DNA from 3 places in the Agrobacterium sp. CG160-95 genome. Region 1 is predicted to be linked to each of the others. Evidence: predicted binding sites of a transcription regulator. Region 1 holds the regulator's gene; each other region holds the start of a gene.

Region 1 (4,215 bases):
GTAGACAAGCCCTATTCCCAGCTTGTCGCAAAGCTCCTTCAGCACGCCAGCGATCATGAAGGCATGTTCGCGGCTTTCCATCTGGCACGGACCGGCAATCAGCGAAAACCGCTCGGTATTCGAGAAGGAAACCTTGCTGGCGCCGTCGCCGGCAGTGACTTTAAGATTGTTCGTAACGCTCATCATTTTTCCTCGAAGGCGAAGGCAACGCCCTGACCGGGTGCCGCGGGCACCACCAGACGGCCGTCCGCTTTTGCGCAGGACACGCCATTAGCAGCAAGCACCGCCTCTGTCACGGCAAGATCGTGTGACGAAAAGACGATGCCCGCGCCGCGCAATCCGCCTTCGTTGCCATCCTGAGCATTCAGGGTCTGCCCGCCGAAAGGCGGTTTTCCGGTCAATCTGATGCTGGCATTGCCGGTCGCGAAAACCATATCACCGCCCGGAGACCATTTGCCTTCACAGGCAAACACTGTCTCGATCAGGCCCGCCACCTTCATATTGCCGCCGGAAAACAGGACGATTTCACTCAGGCCGGTGACACCATTGGCGTGGCGCTCCAGCATGGTGCGATCGCCCGGAAGGGCTTGAAGCCGTTGACAACTGAACAAAAAGAAATCCGCGGCCGCTCCGCTTGCCGCAAAAGCCAGCCGGAACGCCGCCTCGCCTTGCGAGCCATCCGACATCCGAACAGGCCGCGAAAACTCGAAAACATCGCCCGCCGAAAGGCCGGCTGCCCGAAACCGCTCATGGTCAACCAAGGCGTCTTCAGTCCTGGCGACAAGAGCCGAAAAACCCTCCTGCCCGTCCCGTTGCCGGAAGGCCACATCCCTGCCGGTGAACACATCACCCCTCTCTATTGACGCATTATATTTAGCCGGATCAGCAATTGCGAGCGGCTCCAGATAGGTGCCATCGGCGAAAAATACGCAGGCATTTTGGGTGCCGAAAGGATGCAGAGCCTCCGGCGCAACCGTAAAGCCAAGACTGACGAGGCGCTTCACGGCGACGCCTATGACTTCCACGGGCAAAACGAGATGGTCAACGCTATAGGGTTTCGTCATGAAAATGTATCCTGCCGGCCTTCCGCCCGGAGCATGCCGGGACGGTTTCGACCGCACAAAAGCACAATTGCGTGCTATGAGGCAAATCATCACAGCAACAGATGGCACCTTCACGAAATTTTAGGGGATTGCAGAACACATATGGAACATATAGTGTTCGTTCTGTATTTGTTTCGCGACTTCCACTACGATTCTAAAGGGTGTTTTCCTCATGCTCACGCGCAAACAGCAGGAATTGCTTCTCTTCATTCATGAACGAATGAAAGAGTCCGGCGTGCCGCCCTCCTTCGATGAAATGAAGGACGCACTCGATCTTGCTTCGAAATCCGGCATCCACCGCCTGATAACCGCTCTCGAAGAGCGCGGGTTCATTCGTCGGCTACCGAATAGAGCCCGGGCGCTGGAAGTCATCAAGCTGCCCGAGGCTTATACGCCGGGTGCAAGGCCGCAGCGCGGCTTTTCGCCGAGCGTTATCGAAGGCAGCCTTGGCAAGCCCAAGACGCCGGAACCGGCCCCTGCCCCCAAGACGCCGGCCAATGATCTGGGCGGGGCTGTCACCGTGCCGGTCATGGGCCGCATCGCTGCGGGCGTGCCGATTTCCGCCATCCAGAACAACACCCATGATGTGGCCGTGCCAGTAGACATGCTTGGCACGGGCGAACATTACGCTCTTGAGGTCAAGGGTGATTCGATGATCGAGGCCGGCATTTTCGACGGCGACACAGTCATCATCCGCAACGGCAACACCGCCAATCCCGGGGACATCGTTGTGGCTCTGGTGGATGACGAGGAAGCCACGCTGAAGCGCTTCCGCCGCAAGGGAGCCTCCATTGCGCTCGAGGCGGCAAACCCAGCCTATGAGACCCGTATCTTCGGGCCCGACCGGGTGAAAATTCAGGGCAAGCTGGTGGGGCTGATCCGCCGCTACCATTGATCTTATCGAACCGAACGTATTCACTTTACAATAGGCGTCATCGTGAAGATGGCGCCTATAATCGGGTTTGGCTGTTTCCAAACGTGGCGTGCTTTTGCGGGTGCACGAGGATATGCGCCATTCAGCCTATGCGCGTTGCCCTTTCTAAACTGAGTTCCTACTCCATAAAGATGCTTCGGTTTCGCTACAGGCGTGGTGGCGAATGGGCTGTTCGCTATAATTGTCGAAGCGATCCCATCCGCTGTTTTTTAGCGACGTTGTTCTGTCGTGTTGCGCAGTCAGTTTTAGTGGTCACCAAAGGGTGACTTATCGCAAGGCGCGCTCTCAGTGACCCCACATCACCATTCATCAACGGCGTTTATGGGAGCCATGGATAATTTTCGATATTCCGTGAACGCTTGGCAGGTGTAGAAATACGCGTCATATCCGGGAGATACGCCATGTACGATCTTTATATAGCCAACAAGAACTATTCTTCATGGTCGCTGCGGCCGTGGGTATTGATGCGCACGCTCGGTATCGCCTTTGATGAAAAGCTCATTCCGTTCGGCGAAGGCGTCTCCTTCTCCTCCTTTTCGCCGACGGGCAAGGTGCCCTGCCTGGTCGACGAGGGTATGACGGTTTGGGAAACGCTTTCGATCGTCGAATATCTTGCTGAAAGACACCAGAGCGTCTGGGCAAGCGACAAGCATGCGAGGGCATGGTCGCGTTCGGCCGCAAGTGAGATGCATGCCGGCTTTTCCTCGCTGCGCAATCTCTATCCCATGTCGGTGGGCATTCGGGTCAAACCCAGGGGCGGCGATGCCGGACTTAAGGCCGATATAAAGCGGATTGATGCGTTGTGGAGCGAGGGTCTTACAAAATTCGGCGGGCCATATCTTGCCGGTCAAAAGTTCACGGCGGTCGATGCTTTCTTCTGCCCGGTTGCATTCCGTTTCCAGACCTATGGCAGCGCGGATCTTTCGCCAGCAGCGAAAGCCTATTGCGACCGGCTGCTCGCCCTGCCTGCCATGCAAGAATGGTACGAGGCCGGTTTGAAGGAGAGCTGGCGCGACGCTGGTCATGAAGAGGAAGTTGGCGAGATCGGCGAATTGACTGAAGATTTGCGCGCCAAGGCCCGATGATCCATGCTGGCGGCAGTCATTGCGACGCCGCCAGCAGCCGGATGATGGGCTGCGGCAGATCACGGTCGAAACGTCCGCTTTTCCAGTCGTAATAACGGTGCTGGCTCCAGGGCCTGTCCGTTCCGGCGATTGCGGCGCGCAGCCCGCTCGCCACACCCTCCTCCCTCTTGTCAGCAAAATCTATTTCCACGGAACCGAGACGCCGCAAGATGTCACGGCTGAGCAGGAGTGCACCCGAGCGGCACTGAGAAAAAGAGGTTCTGCGGGAAACAACGACGATATCGGCAATATCGCAGGCTTTTCCGGCGAAGCGGCCATCTTCCAGAACGACAATCCACTCTCCGCTCGCGGCGCTCGCTACGCACCATATGTCTTTCCTGCAGGTGAAGACGCCAGCTTTGGCGTCTTTGAGCGCCGCCGTCATCTCGCGCACCACCACAGCCATGTCTTCCGGCGACAGTTTCGATCTCGAGGCAGAACCAGCAGTATTTGCCGTGCTCTCGCCATTTATAAAACCCGGCGGCACGGTTTTTTCCGGCAGCAGCAGCGCCCTTTGCCACTGGCCGTAAACGAAGCCCTGCGGACGGGCTTTTGTGGTTGAGACCTTGCCATCCTCCACGAGTGCCACCAATTCGCCGTCCTCGTGAATCAATAGATCCGGCAGATCACGATAGGCCGTAACTGCCGACACGCCGAAGGCCAAGAGCAGAAACGGGATGCCAAGAAGTGCAAGCCGGCTGCGCAGCAATGTCAGCAGCAGGAAACCCACCGAAGCCAAACCGATAAACCAGCCATGCGGACGCCCCGTCGCTGCGCTGCCGCCCCAGGAGGCCACCTCGTTTGCAACCTCGATGACGAGTGCCATGCCATAACCCATGATCTTCAGGAACGGCGCGTCGAGCCCGAAGGGCATCAGCAGCATGGCGATAAGAGCGAATGGCATGACGATCAGCGACATGAGCGGCATTGCAGCCAGATTGGCGAACAGTCCATAGGTGGTGACACGGTGAAAATGTTCGGCCGAATAGATCGCCGTAGAAAGGCCCCCGATCAGCGACGTCGTGATAACGCCGCCAATGACCGCGCCCATCAT
Region 2 (4,215 bases), on a different contig from region 1:
GGGCTGCGGCCGGCACGAATATGGCTGCCAAGCACGACCATCGAAAACACGTCGGGCACCCCAATTCCGCGCTCCCGTGCCAAAGTCTCGACGCGCACCGCATCCGCCAGTTCTATGAAAAATGCCACCGTCGCGCCGCTTTCGATGATCGCGTCGAGGATCTTTTCGGCAGGCCGGTTTACCGCCTTTATGTGCAATGCAAGCGTCGCCGCCGTGCCGAGCGCATCACTGAAACCTCGCCAGCGGTCGGCAATCGATTCCGCCGGACCCGCAGGGCCGATATAGGCGAGTTTGGAATGCCCGAGCATCATGGCATCCTCAACAAGCTGCCGTGTGCCCGCGGCATAGTCGCCGCCGACATAGGGCACGGGCCCGCCCGCATCGTCGCGTCGGCCGATCGCCACGAATGGATAATCTTCCGAGACCAGCCGGGTAAGCTCCTTGCGGTCGAATTCACGGCCCAGGACAAGGCAGCCATCGGCGATCCGGAGCCTGTTGCCCTCGGAAAAAATCTTGCGGTTGTTGCCGACGCCGGCACTGGTCAGCAGCAGAAGATCGTACGCCTGCTGTTGCGCCTCTTCCTCGATGCCCAACAGGAACGGCGTGAAGAAGTCCGCCTGTGCGCTTGGAAAAGCAGGCTCGTAGGTGAAGACGCCGAGGATGCGATTAAGCCCCTTGGCCATGCGGCGCGCGATCGGGTCCGCGACATAACCCGTCTTGCGAATGACCGCCTGTACGCGTTCGCGTGTTTCAGCCGGGATACGCGCAATCGCGGTCGGCGCGCCGTTCAGAACAAGCGATACTGTTGCCTGACTGACGCCGGCAAGCTTCGCAATATCGTTCTGAGTAAGGCGTTTATGGCTGGTCACGCAATGCCCTCCCCGACACTCGTTGACTGCTAATACGTATTAGCTGTTAATGCGTATTAGCACGACTTCCCTACTCTGTGTCAAGAGGCGAAAGACACGCTTGCGGAGAGATGTTTTGACGAAGGCTTATGATGCGGCCAGCCCGGCCTTATGACGGCCGCGCTGGGTTATGGGCTTTCATACCAGCGGTAAAACGGTGCCCGCTGCGGATTCAGGGTACCGAAGGCGTCTTTGCGTCTGCAAGCTTTTGCTGGAGAAGCCAGGTCCACATCGCCTCATCGCCGAGCACTTTTGCCTCCACCTCTTCATGGTTCGTATCTTCAAAAACCGTCAGCCGCACATTACGTTTCAGTTCCTGGAGACGCTGAACGAGGACAACAGTATCGGACAAAGGAATCACCTCATCCCTTGAGCCGTGAAAGGCCCAGAATGCTGTCTTTTCATTGGTGCGGTTGAGGTAATGGCGGATGCCGCCACCGGCAATTGGGACGACCGCAGCAAAAGTTTGTGGAAACTGCTCGGCCATTGACCAGGCGCCGAACCCTCCCCGGCTATATCCAATCAGATAGATACGGCTGCGGTCCACCCGATGATCCGCCACAACGGAAGCCAGGACGCTTGCGACACGTTCGATCGGATAAAGCAGTTCCTCGCTCGGATTTTGTGGCGAAAACACCATGAAAGGAAAATCACGGCCGCCTTCGATCAATTTTGGCAGACCGCTGCGGCGCAGCTTTTCGACGTCGCTCCCGCCCTGATCGCCGCCATGCAGCCAGACCACGAGAGGATAGGTTTTGTCCGAACCGGCATAGTCTTTGGGCGTGTAAAGCAGATAATTGATATCCGACGCGATCGTTGCGTCAGACCTCATGGCCTTCTGCTCGGCAAAGGCAAATGTCGATGTGGCCAGTGCTGCAACAGCGATCAGGCATAGTTTCAGATGCTTCATGCTTTTGTCCTCCCAACAAACACGTCTTCCAAGACGCGACTGGTGAACTCATCAGCCGCCGGGTTGGTTCATTGGTTTGAAAAGCATGCCGGTCAACACGCCATGCGGAACCCGATTGAGGCTGCGAATATCGATCAGCCAGGTTTGTCCACCGCAGTGTGGAGGACAGAGACATGCGTTCATTATTTGTTCTGGCCTGCTGTTTGAGTTTTTGCTAATCATTGCAACAAGAGTGCTTTTGAAAAATGCCGTCTTCGTGCGGATAGGCAAATATCAAGGATGCAGGCATGGCGGTTGCCTATCTGGACAAACTGAACGAGCAGCAACGCAAGGCCGTGGAACATGGCGTTGGGCCTTCAGGCGGACACACGGCTGGACCGTTGCTGATTATCGCCGGTGCCGGTTCCGGCAAGACCAATACGCTGGCGCACCGGGTGGCGCATCTGATCGTCAATGGCGCCGATCCTCGCCGCATCCTGCTGATGACGTTTTCACGGCGTGCCGCCTCCGAAATGTCCCGTCGTGTCGAGCGTATCTGCAAGCAGGTCATCGGCGCTAACGCCGGAGCCCTCACGGATGCGATGGCCTGGTCCGGCACGTTTCACGGGATCGGCGCGCGCCTCTTGCGAATCTATGCGGAACAGATTGGACTGGACGTGGATTTCACGATCCACGACCGCGAAGACAGCGCTGATCTGATGAACCTTGCCCGACACGAGCTGGGTTTCTCCAAGACCGAGAGCCGTTTTCCGACAAAGGGCACCTGTCTTGCGATCTATTCGCGCGCCGTCAATTCACAAACGCCGCTGAAAGAAATCCTGCGCCAGCACTATCCATGGGTGTCCAGTTGGGAAGAAGAGCTCAAGCAATTATTCGCTGCCTATGTGGAGGCCAAGCAGGCCCAGAACGTTCTCGATTACGACGATCTTCTGCTCTACTGGGCCCAGATGGTCAGCGATCCCGACCTTGCAGGCGATATCGGCAATCGTTTCGACCACGTGATGGTCGACGAATATCAGGATACCAATCGGCTGCAGGCCGCGGTGCTGATGGCACTGAAACCGGGCGGTCGCGGATTGACCGTGGTGGGTGACGATGCCCAGTCGATCTATTCCTTCCGGGCAGCAACGGTGCGCAATATCCTTGATTTTCCGGCATCTTTCAGCCCGGCTGCCGATATTATCACCCTTGATCGCAACTATCGCTCGACACAGCCGATACTGGCTGCCGCCAATGGTGTCATCGACCTTGCCCGTGAGCGATTTACCAAAAACCTCTGGACCGAACGACAGTCGCTCGAGCGGCCAAAGCTCGTGACAGTAAAAAGCGAAACCGAGCAGGCGAACTTCATTATTGACCAGGTGCTGGCCAATCGTGAGACCGGCATGACGCTGAAGCAACAGGCCGTGCTGTTTCGCACCTCCAGTCACAGCGGGCCGCTTGAAGTTGAACTTACACGCCGCAATATTCCCTTCGTCAAATTTGGCGGCCTGAAGTTTCTCGACAGTGCCCATGTAAAGGACATGCTGGCGGTATTGCGGTTCGCGCAAAACCCGCGTGACCGCGTCGCCGGTTTCAGGCTACTTCAGATGCTGCCGGGTATCGGGCCGAAGAAAGCCGGCAATATTCTCGATACGATTGCGGCAGATCCTGAACCTCTGCTCGCCCTAGCCGAAATTCCGCCGCCACCCAAAACCGGTGATGACTGGGTATCCTTCGTGCAGTTGCTGGCGAACATGCGAAAATTGCACGGCGGCTGGCCATCAGATATCGAGCAGGCGCGGCTCTGGTACGAGCCCCACCTCGAACGCATCCATGAGGATGCCGAGACGCGGAAGGCCGATTTGCTGCAACTCGAGCAGATTGCCGGCGGCTATCCTTCCCGCGAACGCTTCCTCACCGAACTGACGCTCGATCCGCCGGATGCCACCAGCGATCAGGCAGGCGTGCCGCTGCTCGATGAGGATTATCTGACGCTTTCAACCATTCATTCGGCAAAAGGCCAGGAGTGGCGTTCCGTCTTTATCCTGAACGTGGTCGATGGCTGCATACCCTCCGATCTGGGTGTCGGCTCCACGCATGAAGTCGAGGAGGAACGCCGGCTGCTCTATGTCGCCATGACGCGCGCCAAGGACAGCCTGTCACTGATAACCCCGCAACGGTTCTTCACCCATGGCCAGAACGCGCAGGGCGACCGGCATGTCTATGCCGCTAGAACCCGCTTCATACCGGCAACTTTGCTGCAGTTCTTTGAAACCGCCACCTGGCCCCTGGTTTCGGCCGCAGCCTCCGAGCGCAGCGCGCAGCAGATCCGCATCGATGTAGGCGCGCGGATGCGGGCGATGTGGAAATAGGGAAGATCGTACAGGCTGGAACGATGGATAACACGGCTGTTCG
Region 3 (4,215 bases), 660 kb from region 1:
TGGGATCGTAAATGGTCGGAAGGGAGGCGGAGAGCCCCTGCGAAAATAGCAGAGTGATCAGGAGGAAGAGGGGTGGACTCAGTGTGTCGTCATACTGGTCCTCGAGCCGATCCGCGAGTTCGCTATCGGCGTAGCGCATCATGCTGAGCGGTGCGACGACCGATCGCCACATTGTCAGCGGATAGAAGAGGAGCCATGAAACCAGCTCGTAGAGAAGTTCCTCGAGCGACTTCAACAGTTTCATGAAATCCAAATCTCTTCTCCCAAAGCCCGTCAAGTCCACGCATTGAGATAGAATTCTACCAGTGGAGACGGAGATCGTCACCTCATGGCAGGGCGCTGAAATCCGGGGCGAGACCGCATTCTCCGCTTCAGGATCGTGGTTTTCGATCAATCCTGCTTCAGCGGCCTGAAACTCATCCGGTGCAGCGGGCAGGGCCCATGGCTTTCTATGGCGCGCAGGTGGGCTGGTGTGCCGTAACCCGCATGGCCTTCGAAACCATAGGAGCTGTGCACTACACCGGCCCGTTCCATCATCCGGTCACGGGTCACCTTGGCGATGATCGAAGCGGCGGCGATTGAGAGGGAGCGGGAATCGCCCTTGATGACGGCCTTTGACTCGCAGGTGATGCCCGGCGGCTTGTCGCGGCCATCTGCCAGCACGAGGGCCGGGGAGATTTCGAGGCCGAGTACGGCGCGACGCATCGCGTCGAGGCTGGCGCGCAGGATATTCATGGTGTCGATAAGGCCGGGGCCAGAGGAGGCGACGGAAACGATCGATGTTTCCATGATTTGCAGAAACAGGCTTTCCCGTTTCAGCTTGGTCAGTTTCTTGGAATCGTCAAGACCACCAGGAATGTTGTCGGGATCGAGAATGACAGCTGCCGCAACCACTGGTCCCGCGAGAGGCCCCCGGCCTGCCTCATCCGTGCCGGCCACGGGCCAAAGCCCCTTCTTCCTGGCCTCAAGTTCGAAGGAGAAATCTGGGCCCGTATCGGCGAGATCAAAGAGGGCAGGAGAATCGGGTGTGGTGCGGCGTTTCATGCGGCAGAAACTTGCACACACACCCGATCTCCTGCAAGCCCCCGGAAGCGGGCGATGACGGGCGCGGCCAGCCGGGTCAAGGGGCGTGGCCAACCGTGCCCCTTAGGTCGTCATGACCTTTGATCCTCCAACGGGGCGGCGGAGGAAAAACGATCGCACGCGAGGCGGCGGGTTCCGGGGGGTGATGTCCGACGGGCCAGGGAAAACCCGCCGGGCATTTCGTCAAGAGCGTGGCTCCTTCAACAGGAAAGGGCCACCACTCCTTATGTGTCTGCACCGCTGGGTATCGTTGCGCGCATCGTAATGCGCCTTCGATCGGCCAAGCGGGCCTCATATTTTCAAAGCAGCGACAATTGCACGCCGGCACCTCCCGGCGGCACGAAGATATCGTCGCGCAGGTGAATGCCGCGGCGGATGAGGCCAAGCCGTTTCGTCGCCATTTCGAAACGCCTGCCGATCTGCCATGCATAGGGACCAGCACCCTTCATGCGTTTTCCGAATTCCGCATCGTAATCCTTGCCGTCGCGCATGGAGCGCACCAGCGACATGACATGCCGGTAGCGGTCCGGATAGTTGCGCAGCAGCCAGTCGCGGAAGAGCGGGCTGACCTCCAGCGGCAGGCGCAGCAGCACATAGGAGGCCTCCGTTGCGCCAGCGGCCTTGCCGGCTTCGAGAATGCGTTCGATCTCATGATCGTTGAGTGCGGGAATGACGGGTGCCATCATCACCGCCACGGGAATGCCGGCATCCGTCAGCGCCTTGACCGCTTCCAGCCGCTTTTCGGGCGTGGCGGCGCGCGGTTCCATGCTGCGTGCCAGCTTGCGGTCCAGCGTCGTCACGGAAATACCAACCTTGACGAGACCTTTCTTGGCCATGGGCGCGAGAATATCGATATCCCGCTTGATCAGGGCCGATTTGGTGACGATGGCGACGGGATGGTCGGCCTTTGCCAGCACTTCCAGTATCTGCCGCATGATGCGCCATTCGCGCTCGATCGGCTGGTAGGGGTCGGTATTGGTGCCGATGGCAATGACGCGCGGCTTGTAGCCGGGCTTCGCCAGCTCCCTTTCGAGCAGCTTTGCCGCATCCGGCTTGGCGAAAAGCTTCGCCTCGAAATCCAGCCCCGCAGAGAGCCCCATATAGCTGTGCGTCGGACGGGCGAAACAGTAGATGCAGCCATGTTCGCAGCCGCGATAGGGATTGATGGAACGGTCGAAAGGGATGTCAGGCGATTCGTTGCGGCTGATGATGCTGCGCGGCTTTTCCACCTGCACTTCGGTGCGGAACTCCGGCAGCTCCTCGAGGGTCTGCCAGCCATCGTCGAAAACCTCCCGCTGCAGGGCCTCGAAGCGCCCGCCCGGGTTAAGTCCGGCGCCACGCCCTCGACGACGGTCGATCTCGATGCGCAGGCCCGACGCATCGGCCAACGCATTGGCAATGTCAGGCGTATGGCTCGGCTGGAAAGCAGCCTGCCCCGAAAGCGTATGGTCTCTCATCTGGATGCTCCCAGGGTGCAGCACGCCTCTCAAGGCAAGCCAACGCCCTAAACCGTTTCCACTCGAACCGGCGTTTCATTGCCTCTTCGAATGATTAAATTCCTACCGTAAAAATGAGAACATTACAAGAACAAAAAATGCAAAATCGATAGCTGACCAACCCGCGGCCGGGGTCTTGTTTGTATCAATCCCACCTGAAGGTGGGTTAGAGTTAAGCCTGAACGGTCGCGGATTTTCTGACATCCAGTGCAGTGGCAATTTATTGTGCGATGCGTTAGAGCTATGCATATGTTGACAGTCATAATGGAATGCCGGGATCAGGAACCGGAACTGGCGCATACGCTGTCTGCGCTTGTAACCGGGGCCGTGGAAGGGCTGGTAAGCGACGTTGTGATCCTCGATCACGGTTCGCGCGATGGATCGTCGCGCGTCGCCGATGCCGCTGGCTGCCGTTTTTATGCGCAGTGGGATATTGAGGATGTCATGCGCTCGGCGCGCGGGCATTGGATCCTGCTGGTCGAACCGGGTGCGCGTCCGCAGAGCGGCTGGATCGAAGAGATTCTTGAATATGTGGCTGTCTGTGCGGAGCCCGCGCGTTTCTCGCCGTCCCGGTATCACAAGCGGCCCTTTTTCAGCCGGATAGTGCGCCGCCGTCCTCCCTTGGAATGCGGCTACCTGATGCCGAAGAAACATGCAGTGGCGATCGCAAAATCCGGCATGGGCCTGACACAGCTCGTGCACGCGCAAAAGCCGCGCCGCCTGAATGCGGAACTGGTTCCCGCCTGGACGGCGAGAACTTCCAACTAACCTGCAACGATGATGAAGCTGCTGTCCCTAGCGGGCGGTGATCACCTTGCCGGGGTTCATGATGCCCGCGGGGTCAAAGGCGTGTTTGATGCGTCGCATCAGGTCCATTTCAATGCCAGGCCTGATCGCGGCCAGCTCGTCGCGCTTCAACTGGCCGATGCCATGTTCGGCCGAAATCGAGCCGCCGAGCGACAGCACGATGCCGTGCACGATCTCGTTCATATCCCGCCAGCGACCGATGAATTCAGCTTTGTCCGCACCAACCGGCTGGGAAATATTGTAGTGGATGTTGCCATCGCCCAGATGGCCGAAGGCGCAGACGCGGGCGCCGGGAATGGCGGCAAGAACGGCCTTTTCCGCCGTTGCCATGAATTCCGGTATCTTCGACACCGGAACGGAAACGTCGTGTTTGATAGAGCCGCCTTCCGGCTTTTGCGCATCCGACATGCTTTCGCGCATATGCCAGAGCGCCTGACGCTGCGCTTCCGATGAAGCGATCACCGCATCCTCGACCAGCCCGGCCGAAAAACCGCGCTCCAACAGCGATTGCATCATTGTTTCAGCCGTCTCAGCCGAATCGGAGGTGGAGATATCGATGAGCGCGTACCAGTCATGCGGCGTTTGTAGCGGATCGCGCACGCCGGGAATATGTTTGGCGGTGAATTCCACGCCGATGCGCGGCATCAGCTCAAAACCGGTCAGCGCTGTGCCGCAGAGGTTCGACGCCATTTCGAACAGCTTCAACGCATCGTCGGTGGATCGAAGACCGGCAAAACCCACCTGATGGCCGAGCGGCACGGGGAAAAGCTTCAGCACCGCACCGGTGATAACGCCGAGCGTGCCTTCCGAACCGATGAAGAGATCGCGC

What was found. The regulator LexA, encoded in region 1, represses DNA repair genes until DNA is damaged. The targets are predictions, from matches to a motif close to TGTTCNNNNTGTGTTCNG.
Region 2: a site for LexA is predicted at 1,995-2,012, ahead of ACQZ63_RS12465 (ATP-dependent helicase). Genes of this name have one in related genera too.
Region 3: a site for LexA is predicted at 2,656-2,673, ahead of ACQZ63_RS03665 (PA0069 family radical SAM protein). Genes of this name have one in related genera too.

Annotation. Positions count from the first base shown of each region.
Region 1 covers NZ_JBNWDU010000001.1:58,411-62,625, forward strand. The annotation lists gene kdsA (3-deoxy-8-phosphooctulonate synthase) at 1-183, opposite strand, end outside; gene ACQZ63_RS00325 (VOC family protein) at 183-1,064, opposite strand; gene lexA (transcriptional repressor LexA) at 1,276-1,998, shown strand; gene ACQZ63_RS00335 (glutathione S-transferase family protein) at 2,439-3,122, shown strand; gene ACQZ63_RS00340 (ComEC/Rec2 family competence protein) at 3,139-4,215, opposite strand, start outside.
Region 2 covers NZ_JBNWDU010000003.1:225,703-229,917, forward strand. The annotation lists gene ACQZ63_RS12455 (LacI family DNA-binding transcriptional regulator) at 1-869, opposite strand, end outside; gene ACQZ63_RS12460 (carboxylesterase family protein) at 1,081-1,818, opposite strand; gene ACQZ63_RS12465 (ATP-dependent helicase) at 2,106-4,172, shown strand; gene dinB (DNA polymerase IV) at 4,196-4,215, shown strand, end outside.
Region 3 covers NZ_JBNWDU010000001.1:717,189-721,403, reverse strand. The annotation lists gene ACQZ63_RS03675 (permease) at 1-253, opposite strand, end outside; gene ACQZ63_RS03670 (ribonuclease HII) at 391-1,044, opposite strand; gene ACQZ63_RS03665 (PA0069 family radical SAM protein) at 1,383-2,540, opposite strand; gene ACQZ63_RS03660 (hypothetical protein) at 2,829-3,347, shown strand; gene ACQZ63_RS03655 (FAD-binding oxidoreductase) at 3,375-4,215, opposite strand, start outside.